Regions from separate parts of the Stenotrophomonas tuberculopleuritidis genome, predicted to be linked through region 2. Evidence: predicted binding sites of a transcription regulator. Region 2 holds the regulator's gene; each other region holds the start of a gene.

Region 1 (9,881 bases), 2.2 Mb from region 2:
GAAGTGTTCGTCGCGATGCGACTGCGCGGCGGGCCAGCGCGGCTTGTCGGCCAGCACGCCGGCGCCGCCCTCCAGCTTCAGCGAGGTGCGGTCGCGATACAGGTAGTAGCCCGGTGCCGGGCTGAAGCGCAGCAGCAGCGTATTGCCATCGCTGGCGATGGCGTCGAAGCCGAAGGCCTGTTCCGACGGCAGCGGCAGCGCCTGGCTGTTGCTGGCGCCAGGCAGGCGCAGCCCGCCGCTGCTGCCTGCGCCGGCCAGCGGGTTGTTGAAGGGGCTGGCCGCGCTCGCGCGCGCGGTCGGAACCGCCGCCGCCGCGCCGCCGCCGCCGGGCAGGGTGACCTGCACCACGCGCTTCTGCGGCGGGTAGCAGACACCGGCATCCGCGCAGCCCTGGTAGCGCACCTCCAGGCTGAGGGTGCCGGCCGCTTCGGTCGGCGCGCCCGGCAGGGTGGCCTGCAGGCGCTCGCGATAGGTCTCGACCTCGCCGAAGAAGTCGTCGTGGTGCTTCTTGCCGTTCGGCAACTGCAACGCACCGGCATTGAAGGCCGGGTCGGCCTTGACGCTGGTGCGATGGCGGTAAAGGTAATAGCCGGGCGCGATCTTGAACTGCAGCTGGATCTGGCCACGGTCGGGGGCGGTCGCGGTCAGCGCGAATGCCTGGTCCACCGGCAGCAGATCCTTCTCATCCAGCGCGAAGGCCGGCAGCGAAAGCCACAACAGGGCGCACAAGGCGGCGCCACGCGCAAACAGAGTCTTCAATCAGTGTCCTCCCGGGTCTGTGCCCGGATCCAATCCAGATACGCCGGCAGGCCGGCCCGGGTTTCGACCGCGATGCACTCCGGGAGTTCATACGGATGCAGTTCGACGATCCGGGCGATGGCTTCATCGACGCGGCGTGCGGTGGTTTTCACCAGCAGCTGCAGCTCGGCATCGGTGGTGACCTCGCCTTGCCAGCGGTAGGTCGACTGCGCGCCGTCCAGGCGGGTCACGCAGGCCGCCAGGCGCTCGGCGACCAGCGCGTGCGCGATGCGCTCGGCGCTGGCCCGCTCGGGGCAGGTGGTCAGCAGAAGCAGGACGGGATCGACGGTCGACATGACCGCCGAGTATAGGGCCGCCGCCGGGGCAAGGCCCGGCGGCGGCGGTGGACCGCAGCGTTGCGCGGTCAGTTGGCCAGCTGGCAGGTCGCCGGTTTGGCCGAAGTGAACAGGCCGGGGGTGGCCCACTCGGGGTGGTCGATGAACGGGTTGCGGTTGCCCTGGAACGAGTAGATCACGTCATTACGCGCACGTTCGGCGGCATCCGGCGGATCGGACAGGTGCCAGTCGATCAGGGTCGACAGCAGGCCCATGTAGGCCGGCGAACTGCTGGTCTTGACGATCCTGCTGCGGTCGTCGGTCAGCTCCAGGTCCGGTTCGGACTGGCCGGTGGCCGCATCCTTGCCGCCTTCGTAGCGGATGGCCATGTACATCACCGCACGCGCCATGTCGCCCTTGCGATGGCCCCACACCTCGAAGGTCCCGGTGTTGCCGTCCGGCGTGCGCACCCAGTTGGAATTGCCGGGGTAGCCGCCACTGCCGCCGCCCTGGCCGTTGTTGGCCTCGGTGGCACGCTCGCCGCAGTTGGCGTCGCACTTGCCGAACGGCTTGTTGCCGCGGTCTGCGTTCCACTGCGCGTCGGTCAGGTACAGCATGTGGGTGTCGGTGTACGGGGCGTACGGCAGGCCCTTGTCGCCGGTGGTGCTGGCAAAGCCCAGCGAGTTCGGCCAGGTGTGCTCGCGGTTGTACTTCAGGCCGCCGCCGCTGCCGGCGCGGTCGGTCACCTTGGTGTAGCTGCGGTTGCGGTAGGCATCCAGGATCCTGCCGCTGTTGTTGGGATCCTCGTCGGCGATCTCCAGGATGGTCCAGGTGCTGGTGCCCGAGCCGCTGTACGGGTAGGCGGTGTGCCCTTTGATGGTTTCATGCAGCGAGCAGCGCAGCTGGCTGGCGCTGGAGGTGTTGACCCTGGAGTAGTACCCGGCCGGGCCGCCCGGGTTGCCCGGGTCCGGATTGCCGGTCGTGGTGGCCACGGTGAAGGCGATGCGGCTGTCGGCCGCCGGGTGGGCGCCCTGCGCGTCGGTGATGCGTGCGGCGCGGATGTCGAAGCGGCACGCTTCGCCGGCCACCAGCGCGGTGTTGGTGGAGAGCTTCACGCTCTTGCCGCTTGCCGGCCAGGTCAGCGGGACGCTGCCCGAGCTGCCGCAGGTGAGCGCAAAGGCGCCGCTGGCCAGGCTGACAGTCTCGCTGAACACCACTTCCAGGTCGGCGGCGGCGGGGAAGGTGCTGCTGCCCTGCGCCGGGGTGGTGGTGGACACCGACGGAGGTGTGTTCGGGCCGGGGGTACCGCCGCCACTGAAGGTCTGGCCGTTGTTGCAGCTGCCGAAGGTCTGCTTCGCCGATTCGGCCCAGGTGAAGTGCGTGTACTGGCTGCCGCTGCCGGTCAGCTGCAGCGACGTGCCGGCTGCGGTGCTGTTGCTTTCGGCAACCGGGATGTTCTGGCTGGTCATGCCGGCGGCCGGGCCGCCGGAGGCGGTGATCGCGCCTTCATAGCTGAGGAACTGGATCACCTTGCCGCTCGCATCGACCAGCGCGATGCCGTCGTTGGCGCCGTTCTGCAGGCCGTTGGTCGGGTAGCTGACCACCGCCAGGGTGGCGCTGCCGCAGCCGGCCGCGGTGCCGGCGGGCACGGCGTTGTTGGCGTAGACGGTGGCGGCCGACGGGGTGCTGCCGTTGTACAGATAGAGCCGGTAGCCGGACAGGTCCTCGCCGGCGGTGGCGACCACTTCAATGGCTTCGCCGACATCGCCGGCGGCGGTGCTGTCGTCGTAGTGCAGTTCGTTGATGAAGACCTCGGCCTGGGCCGGCGCGGCGACCAGCGCCAGCAGGCAGGCGGCGGCGAGCGGGGACAGCAATCGCATCGACAACTCCTTGTGATTGGGAATGCCGGCCCACCGTAAGGCCGAACCCGTGACACTTTGTCGTAAATGAACGCCAGATATCTGACAGTGCGACGTGGGTCACCAAATTGACGTGAGCGGACACGCCGGTGTCGCACTGCGGCCCTGGAGGGGACATCGGCAGGACACGCTCGCCTGTCCTGGCCGGACCGGCAGGGAGCAGGGCGGCGGGCTGAAAATTTTTCCCGGGGCGGCCTTGAAAGGCCTGTGCGGGTCTCCATCTCTGTCCTGCTCCCGACCTGTCGGGCTTTTTCACGCGCGTTGCTGGCAGTCACCTGGTGTGAGTGCTAACATCGCCGGACTTTTTTAGACCAATCAATAACTTAAGAGGGTCTCACATGAGCATCAAGCCGCTGCACGACCGCGTTGTGGTCAAGCCGATCGAAGCCGACGAAATCTCCGCCGGTGGCATCGTGATCCCGGACTCGGCCAAGGAAAAGTCCACCAAGGGTGAAGTCGTGGCCGTGGGCCCGGGCAAGCCGCTGGACAACGGCACCGTGCGCGCCCCGTCGCTGAAGGTCGGTGACAAGGTCATCTACGGCCAGTACGCCGGCAGCTCGTACAAGAGCGAAGGCGTCGAATACAAGGTCCTGCGCGAAGACGACGTGCTCGCCGTCATCGGCTGAGCGTCGGCGCAACCTGCTTCCCAGTAAGACATCCCCTTTCGTCGCCGGGCCCGGCCCGGCGCAATCAACGAGGTAATCGCAATGGCTGCCAAGGATATTCGTTTCGGTGAAGACGCCCGTTCGCGCATGGTGCGCGGCGTCAACGTTCTCGCCAATGCCGTCAAGGCCACCCTGGGCCCGAAGGGCCGCAACGTCGTGCTCGAGAAGAGCTTCGGCGCTCCGACCATCACCAAGGACGGCGTCTCCGTCGCCAAGGAAATCGAACTGGCTGACAAGTTCGAGAACATGGGCGCGCAGATGGTGAAGGAAGTCGCTTCCCGCACCAACGACGACGCCGGCGACGGCACCACCACCGCCACCGTGCTGGCCCAGGCCCTGATCCGCGAAGGTGCCAAGGCCGTTGCCGCCGGCATGAACCCGATGGACCTCAAGCGCGGTATCGACAAGGCCGTCGTGGCCGCCGTCAACGAGCTGAAGAGCATCTCCAAGCCGACCGCCGACGACAAGGCGATCGCCCAGGTCGGCACCATCTCGGCCAACTCGGACGAGTCGATCGGCCAGATCATCGCCGATGCGATGAAGGAAGTCGGCAAGGAAGGCGTGATCACCGTTGAAGAAGGCTCGGGCCTGGACAACGAGCTGGACGTGGTCAAGGGCATGCAGTTCGACCGCGGCTACCTGTCCCCGTACTTCATCAACAACCAGCAGTCGCAGACCGCTGACCTGGATGACCCGTTCATCCTGCTGCACGACAAGAAGATCTCCAACGTCCGTGACCTGCTGCCGGTGCTGGAAGGCGTCGCCAAGGCCGGCAAGCCGCTGCTGATCGTGGCCGAGGAAGTCGAAGGCGAAGCGCTGGCGACCCTGGTGGTCAACACCATCCGTGGCATCGTCAAGGTCGTGGCCGTCAAGGCTCCGGGCTTCGGCGACCGTCGCAAGGCGATGCTGGAAGACATGGCCGTGCTGACCGGCGGCACCGTGATCTCCGAAGAAGTGGGCCTGTCGCTGGAGAAGGCCACCATCAAGGATCTGGGCCGCGCCAAGAAGGTGCAGGTCTCCAAGGAAAACACCACCATCATCGATGGCGTGGGTGACAAGGCTGCGGTCGATTCGCGCGTTGCGCAGATCAAGACCCAGATCCAGGACACCTCCTCGGATTACGACCGCGAGAAGCTGCAGGAACGCGTGGCCAAGCTGGCCGGCGGCGTTGCCGTGATCAAGGTCGGTGCCTCGACCGAAATCGAAATGAAGGAAAAGAAGGACCGCGTTGACGACGCCCTGCACGCGACCCGTGCGGCCGTTGAGGAAGGCGTGGTCCCGGGCGGCGGCGTGGCCCTGGTCCGTGCAGTGTCGGCGCTGGCTGGCCTGAAGGGTGCCAACGAAGACCAGAACCACGGCATCCAGATCGCCCTGCGCGCGATGGAAGCCCCGCTGCGCGAGATCGTCGCCAACGCCGGCGAAGAGCCGTCGGTCATCGTCAACAAGGTCAAGGAAGGCACCGGCAGCTTCGGCTACAACGCCGCCACCGGCGAGTTCGGTGACATGCTGCAGTTCGGCATCCTGGACCCGACCAAGGTGACCCGTTCGGCGCTGCAGAACGCAGCTTCGATCGCTGGCCTGATGATCACCACCGAAGCCATGGTTGCCGAAGCTCCGAAGAAGGACGAGCCGGCCATGGGTGGCGCCGGTGGCATGGGCGGCATGGGTGGCATGGGCGGCATGGACTTCTAAGTCCCCGCGTTCGCCCCGCAATGAAAAACCCCGCCGTATGGCGGGGTTTTTTTTGTCTGCCCGGCTGCCTGGATGCCGTCAGCGCACGAACACCTTCTTCGCCCCGTATTCCCACGGCCACGGCACGCCGGTCCGGCCCAGCACGAATGCCACCAGGGCCGGAAACGTGGCTTCCGCACGTACGTCATTGCCCAGAATCACCATGCAGCGCTGTCCCCGCTCGATGCACACCAGCGTATTGCCCACCGCATCATCGTGGCCGCCCTTGTAGAAGCCCGGGCCCTGAGGGCCGCGGAAGGCGACCACCCCCAGCGCTGCCGCCAGTTCCCGGTGCCGCTGCGCCACCGGCAGCGCCGGCTGCAGTGTCGGGAACTGGCTGGCGGTGGTGATCGGCAGCTGCGGACGCACCAGTTCCTGTCGCATGGCCGCTGAAAGGCCGTCGCCGCGCACATAGCCTGCAGCGAAGTTGGCCATGTCCGCGATGGTGGTATCCATCGAGCCGGCGGCCCGCACCCGGCTGCGCTCGTCATGCGGCTCGGGCGTGCCATCGGCGGTCCAGCCGTCGGCCAGGTTGGCGGCGAAATCCCCGCGCCACATCATGCTGGTACGCGGCATGCCGAAGCGGTCGAACACACGCTGCTGCATCAGCGCGCCGACGTCCTGGCCAGGGCGCCCGCGTTCGAGCACGAACTGCAGCAGGATCAGTCCTTCGCCGGAATACCCGTAGCGGCTTCCCGGATCGAAATGGAATTTCAGCCTGCCATCCGGTTCCAGAAACGCGAAGTTGGCGAAGCCGCTGCCATGATTGAGCAGCAGGCGCGGCGTGAGCTGGCGCCAGCGCGGGTCGCCGGCCAGTACGCTGTAATCGGCGTAGTGCTTCGTGTCGACCGGGTAGTCCGGCAGCGGCCTGTCCAGCAAGGTGGCGATGCTGGCATCCAGGTCGATCACTTTTTCCTGCGCCAGCTGCGCGACCAGATGGCCGAACGCCATCTTGGTCAGCGATGCCGCATACATCACCGTATCAGTGCGCAGCGGCTCGCCGGCGGCGTTGCGCTCGCCATAGGCGGCCACGTGCACCACCTGGCCACCGTCGATCACCGCCAGCGCCATGCCGCGTGCCTGCGCGGCCTGCATCAGGCGCTGCGCCTCGGCGTCGATACGGGCCGGTGTCGGCAGGGGCGGCGGTGCGGACAGCGCCACCATCGGCAACAGCGTCAGCAACAGCAGGACGACACGGCGCATGGCGTGGTACCCGGAGGGACGTGGCGCGATCCTACCGCGTCCCTGGCGCCGCCGTGCAATGGAACCCGCAGCGTGCCCGCGCGGGGGATGGCACATGCGGGTGTCATCGGTTCCGGGTAAAGATGGTGCTCGGCCGTATCCACCCGCAGGGAAGTCGATCATGCAGAGCAAGCTCCAGGTGACGCTGTACGGAACCCTTGGCGACAGCCCGGCGCTGCAGTTGCCGGGGCTGCAGGGGCCGTCGGTGGCCATTCTGGAAACAACCCTGCGGCAGCTGGTTTCCGATCTCTACACCGCCCGTTCGCTGCTCAACCCCGAGCAGCTGGACGAGGCCCGCAAGGAACTGGACCGCGTGGTCGAGCGCTGGGTCGACATCCACGAGGCGCTGCTGCTGGACGTGGAAGTGCACGGCAAGCGCTAGCGCATCGCCGGGCCCTGAACCGCGCCCGCAGTTGCGAATGAAACAGTTGGCACCCGCCAAAACCCTGTGTTATCAATACATCCCATGAACGCAGCCCACGCCAGCTTTTATTGGTATTACTTTCCGAAGCCTCTGGCGGAGGAAGGACTGCGCTCACCCTGAAGAAACCTTCAGACGCATTCCCGAAAGCCGCCAGCGAACCTGGCGGCTTTTTTCATGTCGCCACGCTGGGGACCCCCAACGTTCCGGAGAACCCCCGCAATGCCCCCGCACACCGACGACCTGCGTATCCGCACCATCGAACCGCTGACACCGCCTGCCCAGCTGCTGGCGATGCTGCCGTGCGATGACGAAGCCTCCGACACCGTCAGCGCCTCGCGCGCGGCCCTGCACGAAATCCTGCACGGCCGCGATGACCGCCTGGCGGTGGTGGTGGGCCCGTGCTCGATCCACGATCCGCACGCGGCCATCGAATACGCCCAGCGCCTGAAGCCCCTGCGCGACGCGCTGGCCGGCGAACTGGAAATCGTCATGCGCGTGTACTTCGAAAAGCCGCGTACAACGGTCGGCTGGAAGGGCCTGATCAACGACCCGGACCTGGATGGCAGCTTCAGGATCGACAAGGGCCTGCGCATTGCCCGCGGCCTGCTGCGCGACATCAACAAGCTCGGCCTGCCGGCCGGTGTCGAGTTCCTCGACGTGATCTCGCCGCAGTACATCGCCGATCTGGTGGCCTGGGGCGCGATCGGTGCGCGTACCACCGAGAGCCAGGTGCATCGCGAACTGGCCTCGGGCCTTTCCTGCCCGGTCGGCTTCAAGAACGGCACCGACGGCAACGTCAAGATCGCCGCCGATGCAGTGGGCGCAGCGTCCAACCCGCACCACTTCCTGTCGGTGACCAAGCAGGGCGGCACCGCCATCGTGTCCACCACCGGCAACCCGGATTGCCATGTGATCCTGCGCGGCGGCAAGCAGCCGAACTACGATGCCGCCAGCGTGGGCGAGGCCTGCCAGGCGCTGGCCAAGGCCAAGCTGCCGACGCGGCTGATGATCGATGCCAGCCACGCCAACAGCCTGAAGAATCCGGACAACCAGCCCAAGGTGATCGAGGACATCGCTACCCAGCTGGAAGAGGGCGAACAGCGCATCGTCGGCGTGATGGTGGAGAGCCATCTGGTCGGCGGCCGCCAGGAACTGGTCGAAGGCCAGCCGCTGGTCTACGGCCAGAGCATCACCGATGGCTGCATCGACTGGGATACCACGGTGACGGTGCTGGAGCGCCTGGCCGCTGCCGTGCGCGCCCGTCGTGAAGTAAAGGTGTCTGAAGCGGCTTGAGTGCGGCACGTGTGTGGATGGCGGCCAGCGCCTGCGGGGGTGCGGCCGCGATCAGGGTCGGTCGGAGTTGGAGGCCGGCCCGTCCGCACCGGCGATGCGCCTGGCGCTGCGCAAGTACGACAGCGCCAGGTCCATCGCCGGGGTGGTGATACCTTTTTTTGTAGAGTCGAGCCATGCTCGACTGACGCGATAGCCTTGCTCGACTGACGCAGTAGCCATGCTCGACTGACGCAGTAGCCATGCTCGACTGACGCAGTAGATCCACGCCACGCGTGGATGTGCGCCACAATGCGGCAACCTGTCCCGCGGCTGCCGCCATGAATGAACTGCTCATCCCTGACGCTGCACGACGCGACGAATCGTCCGTCGAGATGATCCGGGTGTGGATCGCCGAGCGCGGGCTGCATGCTTCGTTGAAGGTGGGGCGGTACGAGGATCGTCCCGACATCCAGGAAGAACGTGCCTGGGGCCGGATCCTCGCCGATGTTGCCCAGCACGTGGCCGACGCGCTGATGACCCGCCAGGGCATGAACCGGGACGCTGCCATCACGGCCATCAAAGCGGCATTCAATGAGGAGCTGCAGGCGCCCTCCAGCGGTCGGTCTGGCGGCTTCGTCGTGCGGCACTGACCGCCGATCCCAGTCGAGCATGGCTCGACGCTACAGGGTCTGTTTCGCCCGGATCCTCGCCAACGCCAGATACATCGCTGGGGTCGTGTACAGCGTCAGCCACTGGCTGACCAGCAATCCGCCCACGATCGCGATGCCCAGCGGCTGCCGCAGTTCCCAGCCCTCGCCATTGGCCAGCATCAGCGGCAGCGTGCCCAGCAGCGCCGCCAGCGAGGTCATCAGGATCGGCCGCAGGCGCAACCGCGCGGCTTCCATCACTGAATCCTGCGCGCTCAGCCCGCGCCGCTCGCCGGCCAGTGCGAAATCCACCAGCAGGATGGTGTTCTTCATCACCACCCCCACCAGCAGGAACAGGCCGAGCAGGGCGATCAGGTTCAGTTCGTTGCCGAACAGCCACAGCGCCAGCAGCGCGCCGACGCCGGCCGAGGGCAGCGTGGACAGGATCACCAGCGGCTGCAGGAAGCTCTCGTAGAGGATGCCCAGCACCAGGTAGACCGCCAGCGTCGCGCCCAGCACCAGCCACAGCTGGCGCGCGCGCAGGCTGTCCAGGCCACCGGCTTCACCGGACAGCTTTGCCTGCACCGTGCGCGGCAGCATCAGCTGTGCCATCGCTGCGTTGATGGCCTGCGTGGCCTGCTCCAGGCCCACGCCTGGCGCCAGCGCGAACTCGATCCAGATCGAGGCGAACTGCTCGCTGTGGTAGACGCGGTCCGGTGCCATGCCGTAGCGCCAGCTGGCGATGCTCGACAACGGAATGCGCTGGCCCGTGCCATCGACCACCTGCAGCCGCGACAGCGTGCCCGGGTCCTGGGTGTGCTTTGGATCCAGTTCCATCACCACGCGGTACTGGTTGAGGCTGTCGTACAGGGTGGCGACCTGGCGCTGGCTGAAGGAGTTGTTGAGCA
Region 2 (9,881 bases):
CGGCTGGAAGATCGAGGCAGTGAGCTGGTAGGTCAGCGTGATCAGGCCGATCTGGGTGAAGCTGAGGTTGAAGCCGCCCTTGATCACCGGATAGATGGCCAGGATCAGCGACTGCATCATGTCGTTGACCACATGCGAGGTGGAAATGGCAGCCAGCACGCCGAGCGCCACCGGACGTGAGGTCGTTGCGGGAGAAACCAGGGTGGACATGGACGCAGTCAGGTTGGGGGCGAGCCACGCATGCTACGGTGGCCTTCTCTTCCCTTCTGCCGCGTTCGGGTCATGGCCTATCGCAAAAAGGACATCGCCCGCGATGTCGATCCGGCCGCGCCCTGGCGGGACGTGCCGCAGCATCGCCCGGTCACCTATCGCGTCACCCAGTACCCTGCCGGCACCCCTATCGCAGGGCACAAGCACCAGCGCCACCAGCTGGTCTATGCGATCTCGGGGCTGATGGTGGTGCGCTCGGAAGTGGGGCGCTGGGTGGTGCCCTCGAACCGTGCGATCTGGATGCCGGCCGGCATGGTGCACGCGGTGGACTGCATTGCCGCCGTGCACATGCGCAGCCTGTACATCGAGCCGTCGTTCGCACCGCACCTGCCGGCCGAACCGTTCGCGGTACAGGTGTCCCCGCTGCTGCGTGAACTGCTGCAGGCGGCCACGCTGATCAAGGGCGAGCACATCGAAGACAGCCGCGATGGCCGCGTGGTGCGCCTGCTGCTGGATGAACTGCATCGCATGGACGTGCTGCCGCTGCACCTGCCCGACCCCGTCGACGCGCGCCTGCAGCGGATCTGCCAGCACATCCAGAAGCACCCCGGCGACCACGCAACCCTGCAGGACTGGGCGCAGGCACTGGCGGTGGACGTGAAAACCATTCAGCGCCATTTCGCCACCGAGCTGGGCATGACCTTCGGGCAATGGCGCCAGCAGGCGCGGCTGCTGGCGGCGATGGAGCGACTGGCCACCGGCGACAAGGTCATCGATGTCGCGCTGGCGATGGGCTATGACAGCCCCAGTGCGTTCACCAGCATGTTCAAGCGCCAGCTCGGGCAGACGCCGGCGGCATTCTTCCGCTGAGAACTTCCGGTGGCGCCGGGCCACGCCCGGCGGAATCGGCCGGACATCGCAAACGAAAACGCCGGGCATGGCCCGGCGCTGCCGTTCAACGTCTGCGTTGAAAACTCAGGACGTCATGCGGTCCCAGAAACCCTTCACGCCATCGATGAAGGTGGCCGACTTCGGCGAGTGCTTGCGTGCATCCTCGCCGTTGAAGGTGGCTTCGAACTGCTCCAGCAGCTTGCGCTGGTCGCTGGTGAGGTTGACCGGCGTCTCCACCACCACGCGGCAGTACAGGTCGCCTTCGCTGCGGCTGCGCACCGAACGCACGCCCTTGCCACGCAGGCGGAACAGCTTGCCGGTCTGGGTCTCGGCCGGGATGCGGATCTCCGCTTCGCCGCCGAGAGTGGCCACGCGCACGGTATCGCCCAGCGCCGCCTGCGAAATGCGGATCGGCACTTCGCAGTGCAGGTCGTCGCCGTCGCGCTGGAAGATGGCGTGCTCGCGCACGCGCACTTCCACGTACAGGTCGCCCGGCGGGGTACCGGCCGGACCGGCCTCGCCCTCGCCCGACAGGCGGATGCGGTCGCCGGTATCCACGCCGGCCGGCACCTTCACCGACAGCACCTTGTCTTCCTCGACACGGCCGTTGCCGTGGCAGGTCTTGCACGGCTTGGCGATGATCTGGCCACGACCACCACAGTTGTGGCAGGCCTGCTGCATGGCGAAGATGCCGCGCTGGATGCGCACCTGGCCACGACCGTGGCAGACGTTGCACGTCTCGACCTTGCCATCTTCCGAGCCACTGCCATCACAGTCGCCACATTCGGCCAGGGTCGGAATCTCGATGCGGCGCTCGATGCCACGCACCGCTTCTTCCAGGTCCAGCTCCATCACGTAACCGATGTCGGCACCCCGGCGCGCCTGGCGCGGCCCGCCGCCGGCCCCGCCGAAGATGTTGCCGAAGATGTCGCCGAAAATATCGTTCATGTCCGGGCCGCCCGGGCCGCCACCGCCCATGCCGTGCTCGAACGCGGCGTGGCCATGGCTGTCGTACATGCGGCGCTTGTTGCCGTCGGCCAGCACTTCGTAGGCTTCCTTGCACTCCTTGAAGGAGGCTTCGGCCGCCGCATCACCCGGGTTGCGGTCCGGGTGGAACTTCATTGCACAACGGCGATAGGCCTTCTTCAGCTCTTCGTCGGTGGCGGTGCGGGCAACGCCCAGCACTTCGTAGTAATCGCGCTTGCTCATAGGGTGAATCGCATTCCGGGAAGTCGGGATTCGTCAAAGCGGAAGAGCGGAACCAGGTCCGCTCTTGCGTCGGGCGCCCCGACGCGCCAGAGGGCGGTCAGGACCCTGGTACGACAACGGGACGCCGCTCGTGCAGCGTCCCGTGTCGGTCCGGATCAGGACTTCTTGTCGTCCTTGACTTCGGTGAACTCGGCGTCCACCACATCGTCGTTGCCCTGGCCGGTGGCACCGGCGTCGCCACCCGGGGCGGCGCCCTGGTCGGCCGACGCGGCGGCGAACAGCGACTGGCCGGCTTCTTCCAGCACCTTCGACTTGGCTTCGATCTGCGCCTTGTCGTCACCCTTCATCGCGGTCTCCAGGTCGGCCAGCGCCGCCTCCACCTTGCCGATGACATCGCCGCCGACCTTGCTGCCGTGCTCGGTGATGGCGCTGCGGGTGCCGTGGATCAGGGCGTCGGCCTGGTTGCGGGCCTGCACCAGCTCCTGGAACTTCTTGTCTTCTTCGCGGTTGGCTTCCGCGTCGGCGACCATGCGTGCGATCTCTTCCTCGGACAGGCCCGAACCGGCCTTGATCTCGACCTTCTGTTCCTTGTTGGTCTTCTTGTCCTTGGCCGACACGTGCAGGATGCCGTTGGCGTCGATATCAAAGGACACTTCCACCTGCGGCAGGCCGCGCGGGGCCGGCTCGATGCCGGACAGGTCGAACTTGGCCAGCGACTTGTTGAAGCGGGCCTGTTCGCGCTCACCCTGCAGCACGTGCACGGTCACGGCCGACTGGTTGTCCTCGGCAGTGGAGAACACCTGCGAGGCCTTGGTCGGGATGGTGGTGTTCTTCTCGATGATCTTGGTGAACACGCCACCCATGGTCTCGATGCCCAGCGACAGCGGGGTCACGTCCAGCAGCAGCACGTCCTTGACGTCGCCGCCGAGCACGCCGCCCTGGATCGCCGCACCCAGTGCCACGGCTTCGTCCGGGTTGACGTCCTTGCGCGGTTCCTTGCCGAAGAACTCGGTCACCGCCTGCTGCACCTTCGGCATGCGGGTCTGGCCGCCGACCAGGATCACTTCGCTGATGTCGCTCGACCGCAGGCCGGCATCGTTCAGCGCCACGCGGCACGGCTCGATCGACTTCTTGATCAGGTCTTCCACCAGCGCTTCCAGCTTGGCGCGGGTCAGCTTGATGTTCAGGTGCTTCGGACCGGAGGCGTCGGCAGTGACGTACGGCAGGTTCACTTCGGTCTGCTGGGCGCTGGACAGCTCGATCTTGGCGCGCTCGGCCGCGTCCTTCAGGCGCTGCAGGGCCAGCGGATCCTTGCGCAGGTCGATGCCCTGGTCCTTGTTGAACTCTTCGACCAGGTACTCGATGACGCGGTTGTCGAAATCTTCGCCGCCCAGGAAGGTGTCGCCGTTGGTGGCCAGCACTTCGAACTGCTTCTCACCATCGACGTTGGCGATCTCGATCACCGAGACGTCGAAGGTGCCGCCGCCCAGGTCGTACACCACGATCTTGCGATCCTTGTTGTCGCCCTTGTCCAGGCCATAGGCCAGCGCGGCCGCGGTCGGCTCGTTGATGATGCGCTTGACGTCCAGGCCGGCGATGCGGCCGGCGTCCTTGGTCGCCTGGCGCTGGCTGTCGTTGAAGTAGGCCGGCACGGTGATGACCGCTTCGGTGACCTTCTCACCGAGGAAGTCCTCGGCGGTCTTCTTCATCTTCTCCAGCACCTTGGCCGAGATTTCCTGCGGGGCCATCTTCTTGCCGTCGCTGGTGGCCACCCAGGCGTCGCCATTGTCATGGGCGAGGATGCTGTACGGGACGTGCGCGATGTCCTTCTGCACTTCGGCGTCGGTGAACTTGCGGCCGATCAGGCGCTTCACCGCGTAGAAGGTGTTCTTCGGGTTGGTCACCGCCTGGCGCTTGGCCGAGGCGCCGACCAGGACTTCGCCGTCCTTGGTGTAGGCGACGATCGACGGGGTGGTCCGATCGCCTTCCGAATTCTCGATGACGCGGGCCTTGCCGCCGTCCATGATCGCCACGCACGAGTTGGTGGTGCCGAGGTCGATACCAATGATCTTGCCCATGGGGGAGACTCCTGAGGATGCTAGTTGGGGTCAGTCCGGCCGTTCGGCCGGTGGATGAATACGATGTGGGGGAGGCTCGTGGAACATTCAAGCCATCCCCCGAACGCTGTGTTCCCGGTCGCCCGGCGCGTTCAGCATCGGGTCGGGCCGCGGATCATTCCCGCCGCCCGGCCCGACAGGGGTCAGTCGGCAGCCACCACCACCAGCGCCGGCCGCAGCAGGCGCTCGTTGAGCAGGTAGCCCTTCTGGAACACGGTCACCACGCTGCCGGGGGCGGCGCCCGGGGTCGGCACCTGGCTGATCGCCTGGTGGTGTTCCGGGTTGAACGGCTGGCCGGTCGGATCCAGCAGCACCAGGCCGTTGTCGCCGGCAACCTTGAGCAGCTGCTTGTAGGTCAATTCCAGGCCTTCACGCAGCGGATGGGCATCGTCGCCCGCGGCCTTGAGGCCGGCGTCCAGGCTGTCGAACACCGGCAGCAGCTCGCCCAGCAGCTTCTCGTTGGCAAACTTGCGGGCCTGCTCGATGTCACGGGCCACGCGCTTGCGCTGGTTGTCCAGGTCGGCGCGCTCGCGCAGGACGTCGGCCTTGATCTGCTCGATCTCGCCGCGCAGGCGCTCCACTTCGTCACTGGCGCCGGCCGCAGCCGCTGCATCGGCCGCGCTCTGCTGGGATTCGATATCGGGGTTTTCGTGGTTCATGTCTGGGTCCCTGGCGGTCACAGCCCGCCTCCACCCACCCTAGTGTGGGCGGGATGCTGCGTTTCAAGCGTCCGATGTTCCCGGACCGCGGCCGCCGGGCGAAAAGGCCGCGCCCAGCACATCGGCGGTGGCCTGCACCAGCGGAATCATGCGGTCGTAGGCCATCCGCTTCGGCCCGATCACACCCAGCACCCCCAGCACCTGGCCGTTGGCGGTATATGGCGCGGTGACCAGCGAGACCCCCTGCAGCGGCATCATCCCGGTCTCCTCGCCGATGAAGATGCGCACGCCCGGCGCCTGGATGGTCCGCTCCAGCAGCTGCAGGATCTCGCGCTTGCTGGAAAACAGCTCGAACAGCTCGCGCAGGCGCTCCAGGTCGGACAGGTCCTGCACCCCCATCAGCCGCGTCTGCCCGGCTACCAGCATGTCGTCGGCCGGCGGCTGCAGCGCCTGCTCGGCCAGCTCGATGCTGTGCGCCAGCAGCTGCTCCAGCTCGGAACGGGCGTCGCGCAGCTCCAGCAGCAGGCGGGTACGGATCTCGGCCATCGGCAGGCCGGCGAAATGGGCATTGAGGTAGTTGGCCACCTGCTCCAGCTGGCCCGGCGCGAACTCCTGGCGGGTCTCGATGACCCGGTTCTGCACCTCGTTGTCGGCGAACACCAGGATCGCCAGCACCCGGCGCCCGTCCAGCGCCACGAAATCGATCTGGCGGAAGGCGAACTGCTCGCGCCGCGGCGCGCTGACCACGCCGACGAAGTGGCTCATCGCCGACAGCAGCTCGGAGGCACTGCCGAGCAGCGCCTGGGTGCTGCCGCCGCCGGCCAGTTCCTGGCGCAACCGGGCCAGCTCGCCCTCGCCGGGCGGCTGCATCTGCAGCAGGCTGTCGACGAAGACCCGGTAGCCGTGCGCGGTCGGAATCCGCCCGGCCGAGGTATGCGGCGACGCCAGCAGGCCCAGGTCCTCCAGGTCGCCGAGGATGTTGCGGATGGTCGCCGGGCTGACCTCCAGGCCGGCCACGCGCGCCAGCGTCTGCGAGCCCACCGGCTCACCATCCTGGATGTAGCGCGCGATCAGCGTGCGCAGCAGATGGCGCGCACGCGGGGCAAGCTGGTCGGGGGAACCGTGCATGGAATCAACCTGTGAGACACGGACACTAGATAATGGCGGCGCTTCACCTTGGCAAGTCATTGGACCGTCCCGCCGCGCGTGCTAGCGTTGCGCGGCTGCAGACACCCCATTACCCATGCTCAGACACCTTTCGATCAAGGATTTCGCCGTCGTCCGCGCCACCGAGCTGGAGTTCGGACCCGGCATGACCGTGGTTTCAGGCGAGACCGGCGCCGGCAAGTCGCTGATGGTCGACGCGCTGGGCTTCCTGTCGGGCCTGCGCGCCGACAGCGGCGTGGTCCGCCATGGCGCGGCCCGCGCAGAGCTTTCGGCCGAATTCGCACTGGACCAGCTGCAGGCCGCGCGCCAGTGGCTGGCCAGCAATGAACTGGACGACGACGAGCAATGCCAGCTGCGCCGCGTGATCCGCGCTGACGGCGGTTCGCGCGCCTGGATCAACGGCCGCCCGGTCACCCTGGCGCAGCTGGCCGACCTGGCCGCGCTGCTGGTGGAGATCCATGGCCAGCACGAGCAGCAGGCCCTGCTGACGCGTCCGTCGCAGCTGGCCCTGCTCGATGCCTACGCCGGCAATGACGAACAGCGCCGCCTGGTGCGCCGTGCCGCCGCCGGGTGGCAGGCGCTGGTCGATGAATCGCTGGCGTTGTCGCAACAGGGCGATGTCAGCGACCGTATCGGTTTCCTTGAGCACCAGCTGCGCGAGCTGGACCGCGAAGATCTGGAACCGGAGTCGATCGCCGCCCTTGGCGCCAGCCACCGCCGCCAGGCCCACGCCAGCGCCCTGCTGACCGCCTGCCAGGCGGCCAGCAACCAGCTCAACGGCGACGACGGCCAGTCGGCGCTGGACCTGCTGCAGCAGGTGCGGCACGAACTGGCACGGGTCGCCGAACATGACCCGCGCCTGGGCGAGGTCGACGCCCTGATCGACAACGCCTCGATCCAGCTGAACGAAGCCCTGGCCCTGCTCGACCGCGTTCACGACGACCTCGACGCCGACCCGGAGCAGTTCGAGGAGAACGAGCGCCGCCTTGGCCGCCTGCACGACCTGGCACGCAAGCATCGCGTGCCGATGGACGAACTGGGCGCACAGCGTGAGCGCATGCACGCCGAAGTGGAGCAGCTGCGCGGCGCCGACGAGCGCCTGCAGCGCCTGGCCGGAGAGATCGACAAGGCCGCCGCGGCCTGGCGCGCGCAGGCCGACCTGCTGACCGCCAGCCGTCGCAGCGCGGCGGCCGAACTGTCGGCCACCACCACCGGCATCATCGCCGAGCTGGGCATGGGCGGCGGCCAGTTCCTGATCGAACTGGAACCGCAGGACAGCGGCAAGCCCGATCCACAGGGCGCCGAGCGGGTGGAATTCCTGGTCGCGGCCAACGCCGGGCAGCCGCCGCGGGCACTGCGCAAGGTCGCCTCGGGCGGTGAACTGTCACGCATCTCGCTGGCCATCGAAGTGGCCGCGCTGGATCTGGATGCGGTGCCGACCATGGTGTTCGATGAAGTCGACTCCGGCATCGGCGGTGCGGTCGCCGACATCGTCGGCCAGAAGCTGCGCGCACTGGGCGAGAAGCGCCAGGTGCTGTGCGTGACCCACCTGCCACAGGTGGCATCGAAGGGCCACGCCCACTACCGGGTCAGCAAGGCACCGGTGGAGGGCATGACCCAGAGCGCGGTGGAGAAGCTGGACCTCAAGGCGCGCGAGGAAGAACTGGCACGCATGCTCGGCGGCGTGGAAGTGAGCAAGGAAGCACGCGCCGCCGCGCGCAAGCTGCTGCAGGTGTAACGCCGGCGTTCATCCACGCATGGGGGTGGATCTACCGGGCGCCGGGTCTGAACCGCGGGGTCATGCCAAAGGCTTCGCCAGATCCACCTTTTCCACCAGGAAGTCCAGCAACGCACGCACCCGCAGCGGCAGGTAGCCGCCCTGCCCCAGGAACACCGCGTGCACTTCTTCCAGATCGCCGGGGTTGGCGTCTTCCAGCACCGGCAACAGCCGTCCGGCGGCGATGTCGGCCTGCACCTGGAACGCCGCCAGCCGGGCCAGGCCCAGCCCGCCCAGCACCAGCTGGCGCAGCGCATCGCCGTTGCTGGCACGCGCATTGCCACTGGGCAGCACGCGCTGGGTCTGTCCCTCCTGCAGCAGCGGCCATCCCTGCTGCGCGCGCACGTGGCCGATGTCCAGCCGGTTGTGCGCCAGCAGCGCCTGCACATCCTGCGGCAGCCCATGCCGCGCCGCGTAGGCCGGTGACGCCACGATCATCATCCGCGTCGTGCCAAGCCGCCGCGCCACCAGGCTGGAGCTTTTCAGCGGGCCCGCACGCACTGCCACGTCGGTACGCTGCTCCAGAAGGTCGATCACCTCGTCGGTCAGGGTCAGGTCCACGCCCACCTGCGGGTGACGCTGCAGGAACGCCGGCAGCAGCGGCAGCAGGAAGTGCTGGCCGAACGGCACGTTGGCATTGACGCGCAGGCGGCCCCGCGGCTCGGCATGCGCACTTGCGCAGCGTTCGGCCTCTTCCAGGTCGGCCAACACGCGCAGGCCACGCTCATAGAAGGCGCAGCCCTCCGGGGTCAGCTGCAGCTGGCGGGTGGAACGCTGCAGCAGGCGCGTGCCCAGCCGCTGCTCAAGCCGTGCCACCAGCTTGCTGACCGCCGACGGGGTCATCTCCAGGCTGCGCGCGGCAGCGGAGAACCCGCCGGTCTCGATGACGCGGACGAACACTTCCAGTTCGCCGGATCGATTGATGTCGGATCGTGCCATGTCAGTGAATCCAGTTCACAGATGAATATCCGTGCGCAGTCTAGTTCACAGATGGACCCGCGCGCACCATGGCCGTTCTTCCGCTTGGACTCCCCTCATGAACCGCCTGCAGCAGCTCAGTGCCGCCGCCCTCCTCGCCGTCTCCGCCAGCGCGTCCGCCGCGCCTGGCCTGCACTGGGTCGCCAGCTGGCAGGCCAGCCCGCAGCGCGTATGGAGCGACGATTTCCTGTTCCCGACCCTGGTGCCGGCGGAACTGCATGACCAGACCGTCCGCCAGACCGCCCGCCTCAGCCTCGGCGGGCCACGGCTGCGGGTGCGGCTGAGCAATGCCTACGGCACCGGTCCCTTGCGGATCGGCGCGGCCAGCGTTGCCGCGCAGGCCGGGGCCGCCCCCCTTCCGCTCCGCTTCGACGGCCAGGACGGCGTGGTGATCGCGCCCGGCCAGGACCGCGTGAGCGATCCGCTGGTGCTGCCGACCCACCACCGGCAGGCAGTGCAGGTCAGCATCCACCTGCCTGAGCGTGTACCAGTGCAGACGTTCCACTGGGACGGCCGGCAGACCAGTTGGATCGCCCCCGGCAGGCAGACCGCCGACGTCGCACTGCACGGGGCCAGCACCACCACGGCGCGCCTGGTGCTGTCCGGCATCGAGGTGGAAGCGCCGGCCAGAGCAGGCAGCGTGGTCGTGCTGGGCGACTCGATCACCGACGGCGCCACCGCCAGCCTCGACCAGGACCAGCGCTGGACCGACCATCTGGCCGCACGCCTGGCACCGCAGGGCGTGGCCGTGGTCAATGCAGGCATTTCCGGCGCCCGCCTGCTGCGCGATGGCATGGGCGACGCCGCGCTGAACCGTTTCCAGCGCGACGTGCTGGATCAACCGGGCGTAACCCGGGTGATCGTCCTGATCGG
Region 3 (9,881 bases), 2.3 Mb from region 2:
AGGGCCAGCGGCTGCGGCAGCCATCCATCGCTGCTGCGGATGCTGCGCAGAAGCGCGGCCACGAACAGGCCCATATCGTGGGCGCTGGTCCACAGGCCGGACGCCGCCTGTTCGGGAAAGCTCTGCCAGCCGCGCGGCAGCGCCTGTGGCTGGCCCTTGTTGTCGTGCGCATGGGCAACGTTGCCATAGTCGGCGGGCAGCGGGTTCCGGTAGGTACTGCGGGACATGCCCAGTGGAGCGAACACCTCGCGCTGTGCGACGTCGGCAAACGAACTGCCGGTCAGGTCTTCGATCGCCAGCTGCACCACCGTATAGCCGCCGCCGGAATAGTCGACCTGCTGGCCTGGGGCGTGGATCAGTCGTACCGGTTCGTTCTTCGCCGGTGGCCGCCCTTCGAGTGTCTGCAGCAAGGTCGGCAGGCGCTCGTCCGGCAGGTAGTCCTGGAAACCATGCACGTTGAAGCCGGCGGTGTGCGAGAGCAGCGTGCGCAGATTGACCGTGGGCCGCCTTCCCTGTGCATCGACAGGCACGTGCCAGCGACGCAGGCGGCGGTCGATGTCTTCTTCAAGCGTGACCTGGCCGGTGGCGACCAGCTTCAGGGCGGTCGCTGCGGCGCCCATCTTGCTGACCGAGCCTACCGAGAACACGGTATCGGCATCCACCGCATCGCCGGTTCCGGCCTGGCGGCGCCCGTACCCGGCGGCGTACACCACCTCGCCATTGCGGATTACCGCAACGGCGGCGCCCGGCACCTTGTAGTGGGCGAGGCGTTCCTGGATCGACCACTGCGGCACCGCTGCACCCAGCGCTGCGGTGCTGGGGCGCAGGCCATGGGCCATTGCGCGGGCGAACCGCGCACTGTCTTCGCCCCCGGCATCCATGGCCATTGCGTGGAAGGGGGCCAGGGTGGCCAGCAATGAACACAGCACCAGGCGTTTCATGATCGACATCCTTGCAGGAGAGAAAAGGAGAACGGCATTGATGCAGGCGTTGCCGCGCACGCAGGCGCGTCCGGTCGTTGTCGGTGGAACGGAATGTTCGCCGCGAAGGACGCGGCGCGGTGCAGGCTCAGCGTCGTTCGCGGCGGGCGCCCTGCGCCAGCAGGTAATCGCGGACGGCAGCGTTGCCAGCCTGGTTCAGCGGCGTTCGCCAGCGGCCCAGCCAGCCATCGGCTTCCACCCCCAGGTTGATCTCGGCACCGTGCGCGAGCAGGTAGCGCACGGTGGCCAGATGGCCTGCGCGTGACGCGTTGATCAACGGTGTCTCGTCGTAGGTCACGACCCGATTGACGTCGGCACCGGCCTGTACCAGTCGCTCGACAATGGGTTGCAGGCCCAGCGCGGACGCCACGATCAGCGGATTGCCTTCGCCCAGTGCAGCGCGGTCAGGATCGGCGCCCAGCTGCAGCAGGGTGTCGACCATCGCCGGATCGCGTGCACGGATGGCCTGGATCAGCGCGGTGCCCTCGCCGAGCGCGCGTGCATCGAGATCGACGCCGGCCGCCGCCAGCGCCCGCACCTGCGCGACGTCATGCGTGCTGGCAGCCCGCAGCAACTGGCTGACCCGCGCATCGGAGGAGAAGGCGGCCGGTGCAGGGGGCAGTCGTGGTGCGATGGCAACTGCAGTGCTGGTACAGGCCAGCAGGAGCAGCAGGCCGAGCAGCAGCCGGCTGCGCCGCCGCGGTACGGGAGGCGTGGCGTCCACCAGCTGGTCGATGCGTTGCGCGAGCTGGCTGCGCGCACTGAACATGCCCAATGCCAGGGTCGGCGGTGCCTCGCGAAGGGCCTGCAGCTGCTCGATGCTGGCCAGCAGCGAGCTGGCATAGTCCAGCGGTTCGCGCGACTGCCTTGCCGCCCGCGCATCACAGGCCATCTCGCGCAGCACCGCCAGGCGCGCCTGGGCGAGGTGCAGCAGCGGATTCCACCAGAACAGCGCCAGCCCTGCCCGCAGTACCGTGCTTGCCCACAGGTCGCGACGCTGCAGGTGGGCCAGCTCATGGCGGACGATGTCGCGCAGCACGCGGTCATCCAGTCGTGCCAGCAGGGGCCGCGGCAGCACGATCTGCGGGCGCAGCAGGCCGACGACCATCGGTCCATCGATGGCGCAGGTGGCGATCGGCACATGGTCGGGCACGACGCCGGCCAGCGCGGCGCGCAGCTCGGCCGATGCCGGTTGTGCCAACCGCAGCAGCCGGCGGGCCTGCAGCACCGCATCGAGCAGGCGCATGCCCAGCCACAGGGTGCCCAGCAGCCACAGCGCCGCCAGCAGCGTCGGCAGCGCCTTCGGCAGTTCCAGGTAATAGATGTCCGGTTGCCGTCCTGCCTCGTAGATGGCCTCCGCCGCGGTGGCCCCTTCGCCGGGCATCGGGTGCAGTGCGGGAGCGGACGGTGCCGGGGTCGGCAGCGTGGTGGGCCAGCCGGGCAGGAACGCACTGAGCGGCAGCAGCAGGGCGACCGCGATCGCAGCGGTCAACAGCCACGAGCGTTGTTCGGTGCTGAGCGCCCGCCGTCGTGACAGCCACAGCGCCGGCAGCAGGACCGCTGCAGACAACAGCAACTGGCGAGCGCCCAGCGCCATTGCCAGGTCGATGATGTTCATTGCTTCCTCCCGGCCCTGGCGTCGCTGATGCGCTGCTGCAGCGCCTGCAGTTCGTTGCGGTCGATTTCCTGCTCGTCCACCAGGTGCTGTGCCAGCACGTTCGGCGAACCATCGAAGAACTGATGCAGCAGATGCTCCAGCGCCTGCCGGCGGGCCTGCTCGCGGCTGAGCGTGGCGTGGTAGATGTAGGCGCGCCCCTCCTGCCGGTGGCTGACGAAGCCTTTCCGGGTCAGCACGTTGAACATGGTTAGCACGGTGGTGTACGCGACCGGCTTGTGTTCGCCGAGCATGTCGGCCACGTCGCGTACGGAGGCCTCGCCCTTGTCCCAGAGGATGTCCAGGATTGCCTGCTCGGCCGGTGTGGGGGTCTGGGAGACGGGACGGGCCATGGGCATCTACGAATGAATTAGTTGATGCATCGGAGCATGGCCATGGCGCAGTGTCAACGGGTTCTTTAGTAGTGGCAGGCGGGCCAGCAGGGCGCTGCGACTGAACGTCCGGCAACCCCCGGCACCCTGAACAGGCAGCTTCACCGGCCCATTCAGCTCCGCTTGACCGGATCCGGCTGTATCTGCGTGGGTAATTGATTGAATTCCAAGGGATTGTGAATCCCGAAATGGGTGCTCGCCACTGTCATCAAATCGCGCTACGGTAGGGCACTGTTTGGGACCAGTGTTGCACCAATAGGACGCTGGAACTTTTTCCTCCTTTAGCAGTCCAAATCCCGGACTGCTAAGATGGGTGCCTATGAGCCAGAACACCTCTACTGCCCTTGTGGCAAACAATCTCCCGATTCCCAGTGCGCTCGGTTCGCTGGACGCCTACATCGGTGCCGTGCACCAGATCCCGGTGCTGTCGGTCGATGACGAACAGGACCTGGCCCGTCGCTTCCGCGACGGCAACGATCTGGACGCCGCCCGCGAGCTGGTGCATTCGCACCTGCGCTTCGTGGTGCACGTGGCCCGCGGCTACAACGGCTACGGGCTTGCGCTGGGCGACCTGATCCAGGAAGGCAACATCGGCCTGATGAAGGCGGTCAAGCGCTTCGACCCGGACATGGGCGTGCGCCTGGTTTCCTTCGCCGTGCACTGGATCCGTGCCGAGATGCACGAGTTCATCCTGAAGAACTGGCGCATCGTGAAGGTCGCCACCACCAAGGCGCAGCGCAAGCTGTTCTTCAACCTGCGCAAGTCGAAGACGCGCCTGGGCTGGATGAACGCGGCCGAAGTCAGCGCGGTGGCCAAGGACCTGAACGTGTCCGAGCGCGAGGTCATGGAAATGGAGTCGCGCCTGTCCGGTCGCGATATCGGTTTCGATGCGCCGACCGACGAGGACAACGACCATGCACCGCCGTCGCCGGCCGCGTACCTGGTCGCCAACGACGAAGACCCGTCGATGGCGTACGAGCGCGAGGACAGCGAAGACAACCAGATGCAGCTGCTGCGTGAAGGCCTGGCGGAACTGGATGCGCGTTCGCGCGACATCATCCGCCGGCGTTGGCTGGATGCGGACAGCAAGGTGACGCTGCAGGAACTGGCTGACGAGTACGGCGTGTCGGCCGAGCGCATCCGCCAGGTTGAAGCCAATGCACTGAAGAAGATGAAGGCGCTGTTCACCGCATAAGCGGGAAGGCGTTGGAATGAAGAAAGGCCCGGCAATGCCGGGCCTTTCTTGTTTGCGGTGTTCATCCATGCATGGCGTGGATCTACTTATCCCTCGCGTGCGATCGCGCGCCAGCCGATGTCGTTGCGGTGGAACGCGTTGGCCCAGGTGACCCCGGCCACGCCGGCGTAGGCGTTGGCCTGCGCGTCGCGCACGCTGTCGCCCAGCGCAGCCACGCACAGCACGCGGCCGCCGGCGCTGACCACCTGGCCCTGCGCGTCCAGCGCGGTGCCGGCATGGAACACCTTGGCACTGGCCGGCACGTCGTCCAGGCCGGAAATCACCTCACCGGTGATCGGTGCCTCCGGGTAGGGCCTGGCGGCCAGCACCACGCCCAGCGACGGGCGCGGGTCCCACTGTGCCTGCACCTGGTCCAGGCGGCCGTCGATGGCCGCTTCCACCAGTTCGACCAGGTCCGACTGCAGGCGCAGCATCACCGGCTGGGTTTCCGGGTCGCCGAAGCGCACGTTGAACTCGATCACCTTCGGCGCGCCGCTGGCATCGATCATCAAGCCGGCGTAGAGGAAGCCGGTGAACGGGATGCCGTCGGCGATCATGCCCTGCACGGTCGGATTCACCACCTCGCGCATCACGCGCGCGTGCACCTCCGGGGTGACCACCGGGGCGGGCGAGTACGCACCCATGCCGCCGGTGTTCGGGCCGGTGTCGCCGTCGCCGACGCGCTTGTGGTCCTGCGAGGTGGCCATCGGCAGTGCGTGCACGCCGTCCACCATCGAGATGAAGCTGGCTTCCTCGCCATCGAGGAATTCCTCGATGACCACGCGCGCACCGGCATCACCGAAGGCGTTGCCCGAAAGCATGTCACGCACCGCGTCTTCGGCCTCGGCCCGGGTCATCGCCACGATCACGCCCTTGCCGGCAGCCAGGCCATCGGCCTTGACCACGATCGGCGCGCCCTTCTCGTTGATGTAGGCCAGCGCCGCGTCCACCTCGGTATGCACGGCGTAGAACGCGGTGGGGATGTTGTGGCGGGCCAGGAAGTCCTTGGCGTAGGCCTTGCTGCCTTCCAGCTGCGCAGCGGCGGCGGTCGGTCCGAAGATGCGCAGGCCGGCAGCGCGGAAGCGGTCGACCACCCCGGCCACCAGCGGCACTTCCGGGCCGACCACGGTCAGCGCCGCGCCTTCGGCCTGGGCCAGTGCCAGCAGGCCGTCGATGTCGGTGACCTTGACCGCCACGTTGCGGCACTTGTCCTCGTTGGCGGTACCGGCATTGCCGGGCGCGACGATCACTTCGGTGACACGGGAGGACTGGGCCAGCTTCCAGGCCAGGGCATGTTCGCGGCCGCCGGAGCCGATGACGAGGATCTTCATGGGGCAGGGTTCTCGGATGCAGAAAAGAAAAGCCGGGCAGGGCCCGGCTTGGTGGTGCGGATCAGTGGCGGAAGTGGCGCACGCCGGTGAACACCATGGCCAGGCCATGTTCGTCGGCGGCGGCGATCACTTCGGCATCGCGCATCGAACCGCCCGGCTGGATGACCGCCTTGATGCCGGCGGCAGCGGCGGCATCGATGCCGTCGCGGAACGGGAAGAACGCATCGGAGGCCATCACCGAACCTTCCACCACCAGGTTGGCGTCGGCGGCCTTGATGCCGGCGATGCGGGCCGAGTACACGCGGCTCATCTGCCCGGCGCCCACGCCGATCGTGCGGTTGTCCTTCGCATAGACGATCGCATTGGACTTCACGAACTTGGCCACCTTCCAGGCGAACAGCAGGTCGGTGAACTGCTTGTCGGTCGGTGCCAGCTTGCTGACCACCGTCAGTTCGTCGCGGGTCATGCCGCGGTTGTCCGACGACTGCAGCAGCAGGCCTGAGCCGACGCGCTTGGTGTCGACGTTGTTCAGTCCGTCGCCGAGCGGAATGCGCAGCACGCGCACGTTGGCCTTCTTCTGCGCGTACTCCAGCGCGGCCGGCTCGTAGTCCGGGGCGATCAGCACTTCGACGAACTGGCGGTCCAGGATCACCTGTGCGGTGGCGGCGTCCAGCGGCGTGTTGAAGGCGATGATGCCGCCGAAGGCGCTGGTCGGGTCGGTGGCGTAGGCCAGTTCGTAGGCATCGCCATTGCCGGCACCGACGGCCACGCCGCAGGGGTTGGCGTGCTTGACGATGACACACGCCGGCGCGTCGAACTGGCGCACGCATTCCCACGCGGCATCGGCATCGGCCAGGTTGTTGTAGCTCAGTTCCTTGCCCTGCAGCTGCTGGAAGGTGGCCAGGGTGCCCGGCACCGGGTACAGGTCGCGGTAGAACGCGCCGCTCTGGTGCGGGTTCTCGCCGTAGCGCAGGTCCATCACCTTCACGAAGCTGGAATTCATCTGCGCCGGGTACTCGGCGCGCACCGGCACCGCCGCGTCGGTGGCGGTGACCGCCGACAGGTAGTTGCTGATGGCGGCGTCGTACTGGGCGACGCGGTTGAACGCAGCCACCGAGAAGGCGAAGCGGGTGCTGGCCGACAGCTGGCCGTTGTTGGCCTCCAGCGAGGCCAGCAGCTCGGCGTACTGCGACGGGTCGGTGGCCACCGCCACGCGGGCGAAGTTCTTGGCCGCCGAACGCAGCATGGCCGGACCGCCGATGTCGATGTTCTCCACCGCGTCGGCCAGGGTGCAGTCGGCCCTGGCGGTGACCGATTCGAACGGATACAGGTTCAGCACCAGCAGGTCGATGGCACCGATGCCGTGCTCGGCCATCACCGCGTCATCCAGCCCCGAACGGCCGAGCAGGCCGCCGTGCACCATCGGGTGCAGGGTCTTGACCCGGCCATCCATCATTTCCGGGAAACCGGTGACGTCGGCCACGTCCTTCACGGCCAGGCCGGCATCGCGGATCGCCTTGGCGGTGCCGCCGGTGGACAGCAGCTCCACGCCACGTGCGGCCAGCGCAGTGGCCAGCTCGACCAGGCCGGTCTTGTCGGAAACGGAGAGGAGGGCCCGACGGACGGGCAACAGATCAGCAGTCATGGGGACAGGGCAATCGGCAGCGGAGCGGGGCCGATATTGTAGTTCGTGGGGGCCGGTGGCGGGCGCTGCCGGGGCCAATCGCCGCCAGCGGCACGCCGGGCTGGGCACGCCATGGGGTAGGCTATGCCGGAACTGCCAGGGAGCTGCGGGTTCAGATCGTGTCGATCTATGCATTGAAAGGACGTTTCCAGGACCTGTTGCGTCCGGCCGTACGCGGGCTTTACCGCATGGGCATCACCGCCAACACGGTGACTGTGGTTGCTGCGGCGGTCTCGCTGCTGGTGGCCGCGGCCGTGTGGTGCTGCGCGCCGGCACACCCCCTGCTGTACCTGCTGCTGCCGCTGTGGATGCTGCTGCGCATGGCGCTCAACGCGGTCGACGGCATGCTGGCCCGTGAGTTCGGCCAGCAATCACGGCTGGGCGCCTATCTGAACGAGCTGTGCGATGTGGTTGCCGATGCGGCGCTGTACCTGAGCCTGCTCAGCGTGCCGGGCGTGCGCCCGGAGGCGCTGTGGCTGCTGGCCTGGACGGCGGCGCTGAGCGAGTACGCCGGCGTACTGGGGCTGATGGTCGGTGCCAGCCGCCGCTATGACGGCCCGATGGGCAAGAGTGACCGTGCCTTCGTGATCGGCGTGCTGGGCCTGCTGCTGGCCTTCGGCTGGGTGGGGGCCCTCACGGTGACGTGGGTGGCAGGCGTGGCCGCGCTGCTGTGCGCGGTGACGCTGTTCAACCGGGTGCGCCGGGGCCTTCAGGAATCGGCGGTTTCACCGCAGTAAACACCACGACAATACGGAGATTGCATGCGTCAGGCGCAGGAACGGGAATTCCACAGCTTCGACCAGGTACCGCTGTTCTACCGGTACTGGGCGAGCACGACGGGCAGCACGGCCAGCAAGGCCATCGTGCTGCTGCATCGCGGCCACGAACATTCCGGCCGGGTCACCCACCTGGTCGATGAGCTGGACCTGCCCGATACCGCCTTCTTCGCGTGGGACGCGCGTGGCAATGGCCGCTCGCCCGGTGCGCGCGGCGATGCTCCCGGTTTCCCGGCGCTGGTGCGTGACCTCGACAGTTTCATCGCCCATATCGGCGCCGAGCACGGCATCGCGGTGGAAGACATCGTGGTCATCGCGCAGAGCGTGGGCGCGGTGGTTGCCGCCATCTGGGTGCACGACTATGCGCCGCGCCTGCGCGCGCTGGTGATGGCCTCGCCGGCGTTCAAGGTGAAGCTGTACGTGCCGTTCGCGCGCGCTGGCCTGGCCCTGATGCAGAAGCTGCGCGGCAATTTCTTCGTCAACAGCTACGTCAAGCCGCAGTGGTTGACCCATGATCCGGCGCGGGTGCAGAGCTACCGCACCGATCCGCTGATCACCCGGCCGATTTCGGTGCGCGTGCTGCTGGGCCTGTACGAGGCGGCCGACCGCGTCGTGGCCGATGCGCAGGCGATCAGCGTGCCGGTGCAGCTGCTGGTGTCCGGTTCGGATTTCGTCGTGCACCGCGGCCCGCAGGACCGCTTCTACGAACGCCTGTCCAGCCCGATCAAGGAGCGTGTGCACCTGCCGGGCTTTTTCCACGACACCCTGGGCGAGCGTGACCGCGCGCCGGCACTGGCGCGCATCCGCAGCTTTATCCAGGCACGTTTCGCCGAACCACTGCGCGAACTGTCGCGCCGCGATGCGCACCGCCACGGGCCGACCTTCGAAGAATCGGAGATTCTGTCGTGGCCGCCCGAACGCAACAGCCTGGCCGACCTGCGCTGGCGCTTCGTGCGCGGCGGCCTGCGTTTCGGTGGCACGCTGTCCGAGGGCATCGCGCTGGGCCTGCAGACCGGTTTCGATTCGGGCAGCACGCTGGATTACATCTACCGCGATGAGGCGCGTGGCAAGGGCCCGCTCGGCCGGATGGTGGACCGCAACTACCTGGATGCGATCGGCTGGCGCGGCATCCGCGTGCGTGGTCAGCACCTGCAGGAGCTGCTGCGCGATGCCGCCCAGCGCCTGCGCGGGCAGGGCACGCCGGTGCGTGTGCTGGACGTCGCCGCCGGCCATGGCCGCTACGTGCTGGAAGCACTGGGCCAGGGCGCGCAGCGTGCCGACCACATCGTGCTGCGCGACTTCAGCGATCTCAACGTCACCCAGGGCCGGGCCCTGATCGAGCGCCTGGGTGCGGCCGATATCGCGCGTTTCGAGCAGGGCGATGCGTTTGATCCGGCGCAGCTGGCACAGGTGGACCCGGCGCCGACGCTGGCGGTGGTATCGGGCCTGTACGAACTGTTCCCGGACAACGATGCCGTGCTGCGCTCGCTGCAGGGCATCGCCGCCACCGTGCCGGAGGGCGGCTACCTGGCCTACACCGGGCAGCCCTGGCACCCGCAGCTGGAGTTCATCGCGCGCGCATTGACCAGCCATCGTGGCGGTGCGGCATGGGTGATGCGTCGCCGCACCCAGCAGGAAATGGATGAGCTGGTGCGCCTGGCCGGGTTCGAGAAGGTGGCCCAGCGCATCGATGCGTTCGGCATCTTCACGGTGTCGCTGGCCCGCCGGATCGCGTGATGGCGACGCTGCTGGCCACTGCGGCACCCAGCGAGGCGCGCCCCTGGCGGCGTGCCCTGCTGTGGCTGGCCCTGCTCGGGCCGTTCTTCTTCG

Evidence for each region. Region 2 encodes HrcA, which represses chaperone genes, less so after heat shock. Its sites were predicted from a motif close to TTNGCACTCNNNNNNNNNGAGTGCNAA; they were not measured.
Region 1: Q5Z10_RS19130 (co-chaperone GroES) is a predicted target of HrcA. The motif match lies at 3,257-3,283, and genes of this name have one in related genera.
Region 3: rpoH (RNA polymerase sigma factor RpoH) is a predicted target of HrcA. The motif match lies at 3,308-3,334, and genes of this name have one in related genera.

The regions. Positions count from the first base shown of each region.
Region 1 covers NZ_CP130831.1:4,183,187-4,193,067, reverse strand. Annotated here, with positions in the region: gene Q5Z10_RS19145 (protein-disulfide reductase DsbD family protein) at 1-759, opposite strand, end outside; gene cutA (divalent-cation tolerance protein CutA) at 756-1,094, opposite strand; gene Q5Z10_RS19135 (endonuclease) at 1,163-2,953, opposite strand; gene Q5Z10_RS19130 (co-chaperone GroES) at 3,331-3,618, shown strand; gene groL (chaperonin GroEL) at 3,700-5,349, shown strand; gene Q5Z10_RS19120 (serine hydrolase domain-containing protein) at 5,428-6,591, opposite strand; gene Q5Z10_RS19115 (hypothetical protein) at 6,752-7,012, shown strand; gene Q5Z10_RS19110 (3-deoxy-7-phosphoheptulonate synthase) at 7,274-8,347, shown strand; gene Q5Z10_RS19105 (DUF5076 domain-containing protein) at 8,665-8,976, shown strand; gene Q5Z10_RS19100 (efflux RND transporter permease subunit) at 9,007-9,881, opposite strand, start outside.
Region 2 covers NZ_CP130831.1:1,976,575-1,986,455, reverse strand. Annotated here, with positions in the region: gene Q5Z10_RS09550 (MFS transporter) at 1-210, opposite strand, end outside; gene Q5Z10_RS09545 (AraC family transcriptional regulator) at 283-1,080, shown strand; gene dnaJ (molecular chaperone DnaJ) at 1,186-2,310, opposite strand; gene dnaK (molecular chaperone DnaK) at 2,466-4,388, opposite strand; gene grpE (nucleotide exchange factor GrpE) at 4,571-5,086, opposite strand; gene hrcA (heat-inducible transcriptional repressor HrcA) at 5,150-6,214, opposite strand; gene recN (DNA repair protein RecN) at 6,330-7,991, shown strand; gene Q5Z10_RS09515 (LysR family transcriptional regulator) at 8,052-8,969, opposite strand; gene Q5Z10_RS09510 (SGNH/GDSL hydrolase family protein) at 9,067-9,881, shown strand, end outside.
Region 3 covers NZ_CP130831.1:4,228,105-4,237,985, reverse strand. Annotated here, with positions in the region: gene Q5Z10_RS19355 (serine hydrolase domain-containing protein) at 1-941, opposite strand, end outside; gene Q5Z10_RS19350 (M56 family metallopeptidase) at 1,069-2,598, opposite strand; gene Q5Z10_RS19345 (BlaI/MecI/CopY family transcriptional regulator) at 2,595-2,987, opposite strand; gene rpoH (RNA polymerase sigma factor RpoH) at 3,346-4,221, shown strand; gene purD (phosphoribosylamine--glycine ligase) at 4,308-5,591, opposite strand; gene purH (bifunctional phosphoribosylaminoimidazolecarboxamide formyltransferase/IMP cyclohydrolase) at 5,653-7,236, opposite strand; gene Q5Z10_RS19325 (CDP-alcohol phosphatidyltransferase family protein) at 7,395-8,012, shown strand; gene Q5Z10_RS19320 (bifunctional alpha/beta hydrolase/class I SAM-dependent methyltransferase) at 8,037-9,788, shown strand; gene Q5Z10_RS19315 (phosphatase PAP2/dual specificity phosphatase family protein) at 9,788-9,881, shown strand, end outside.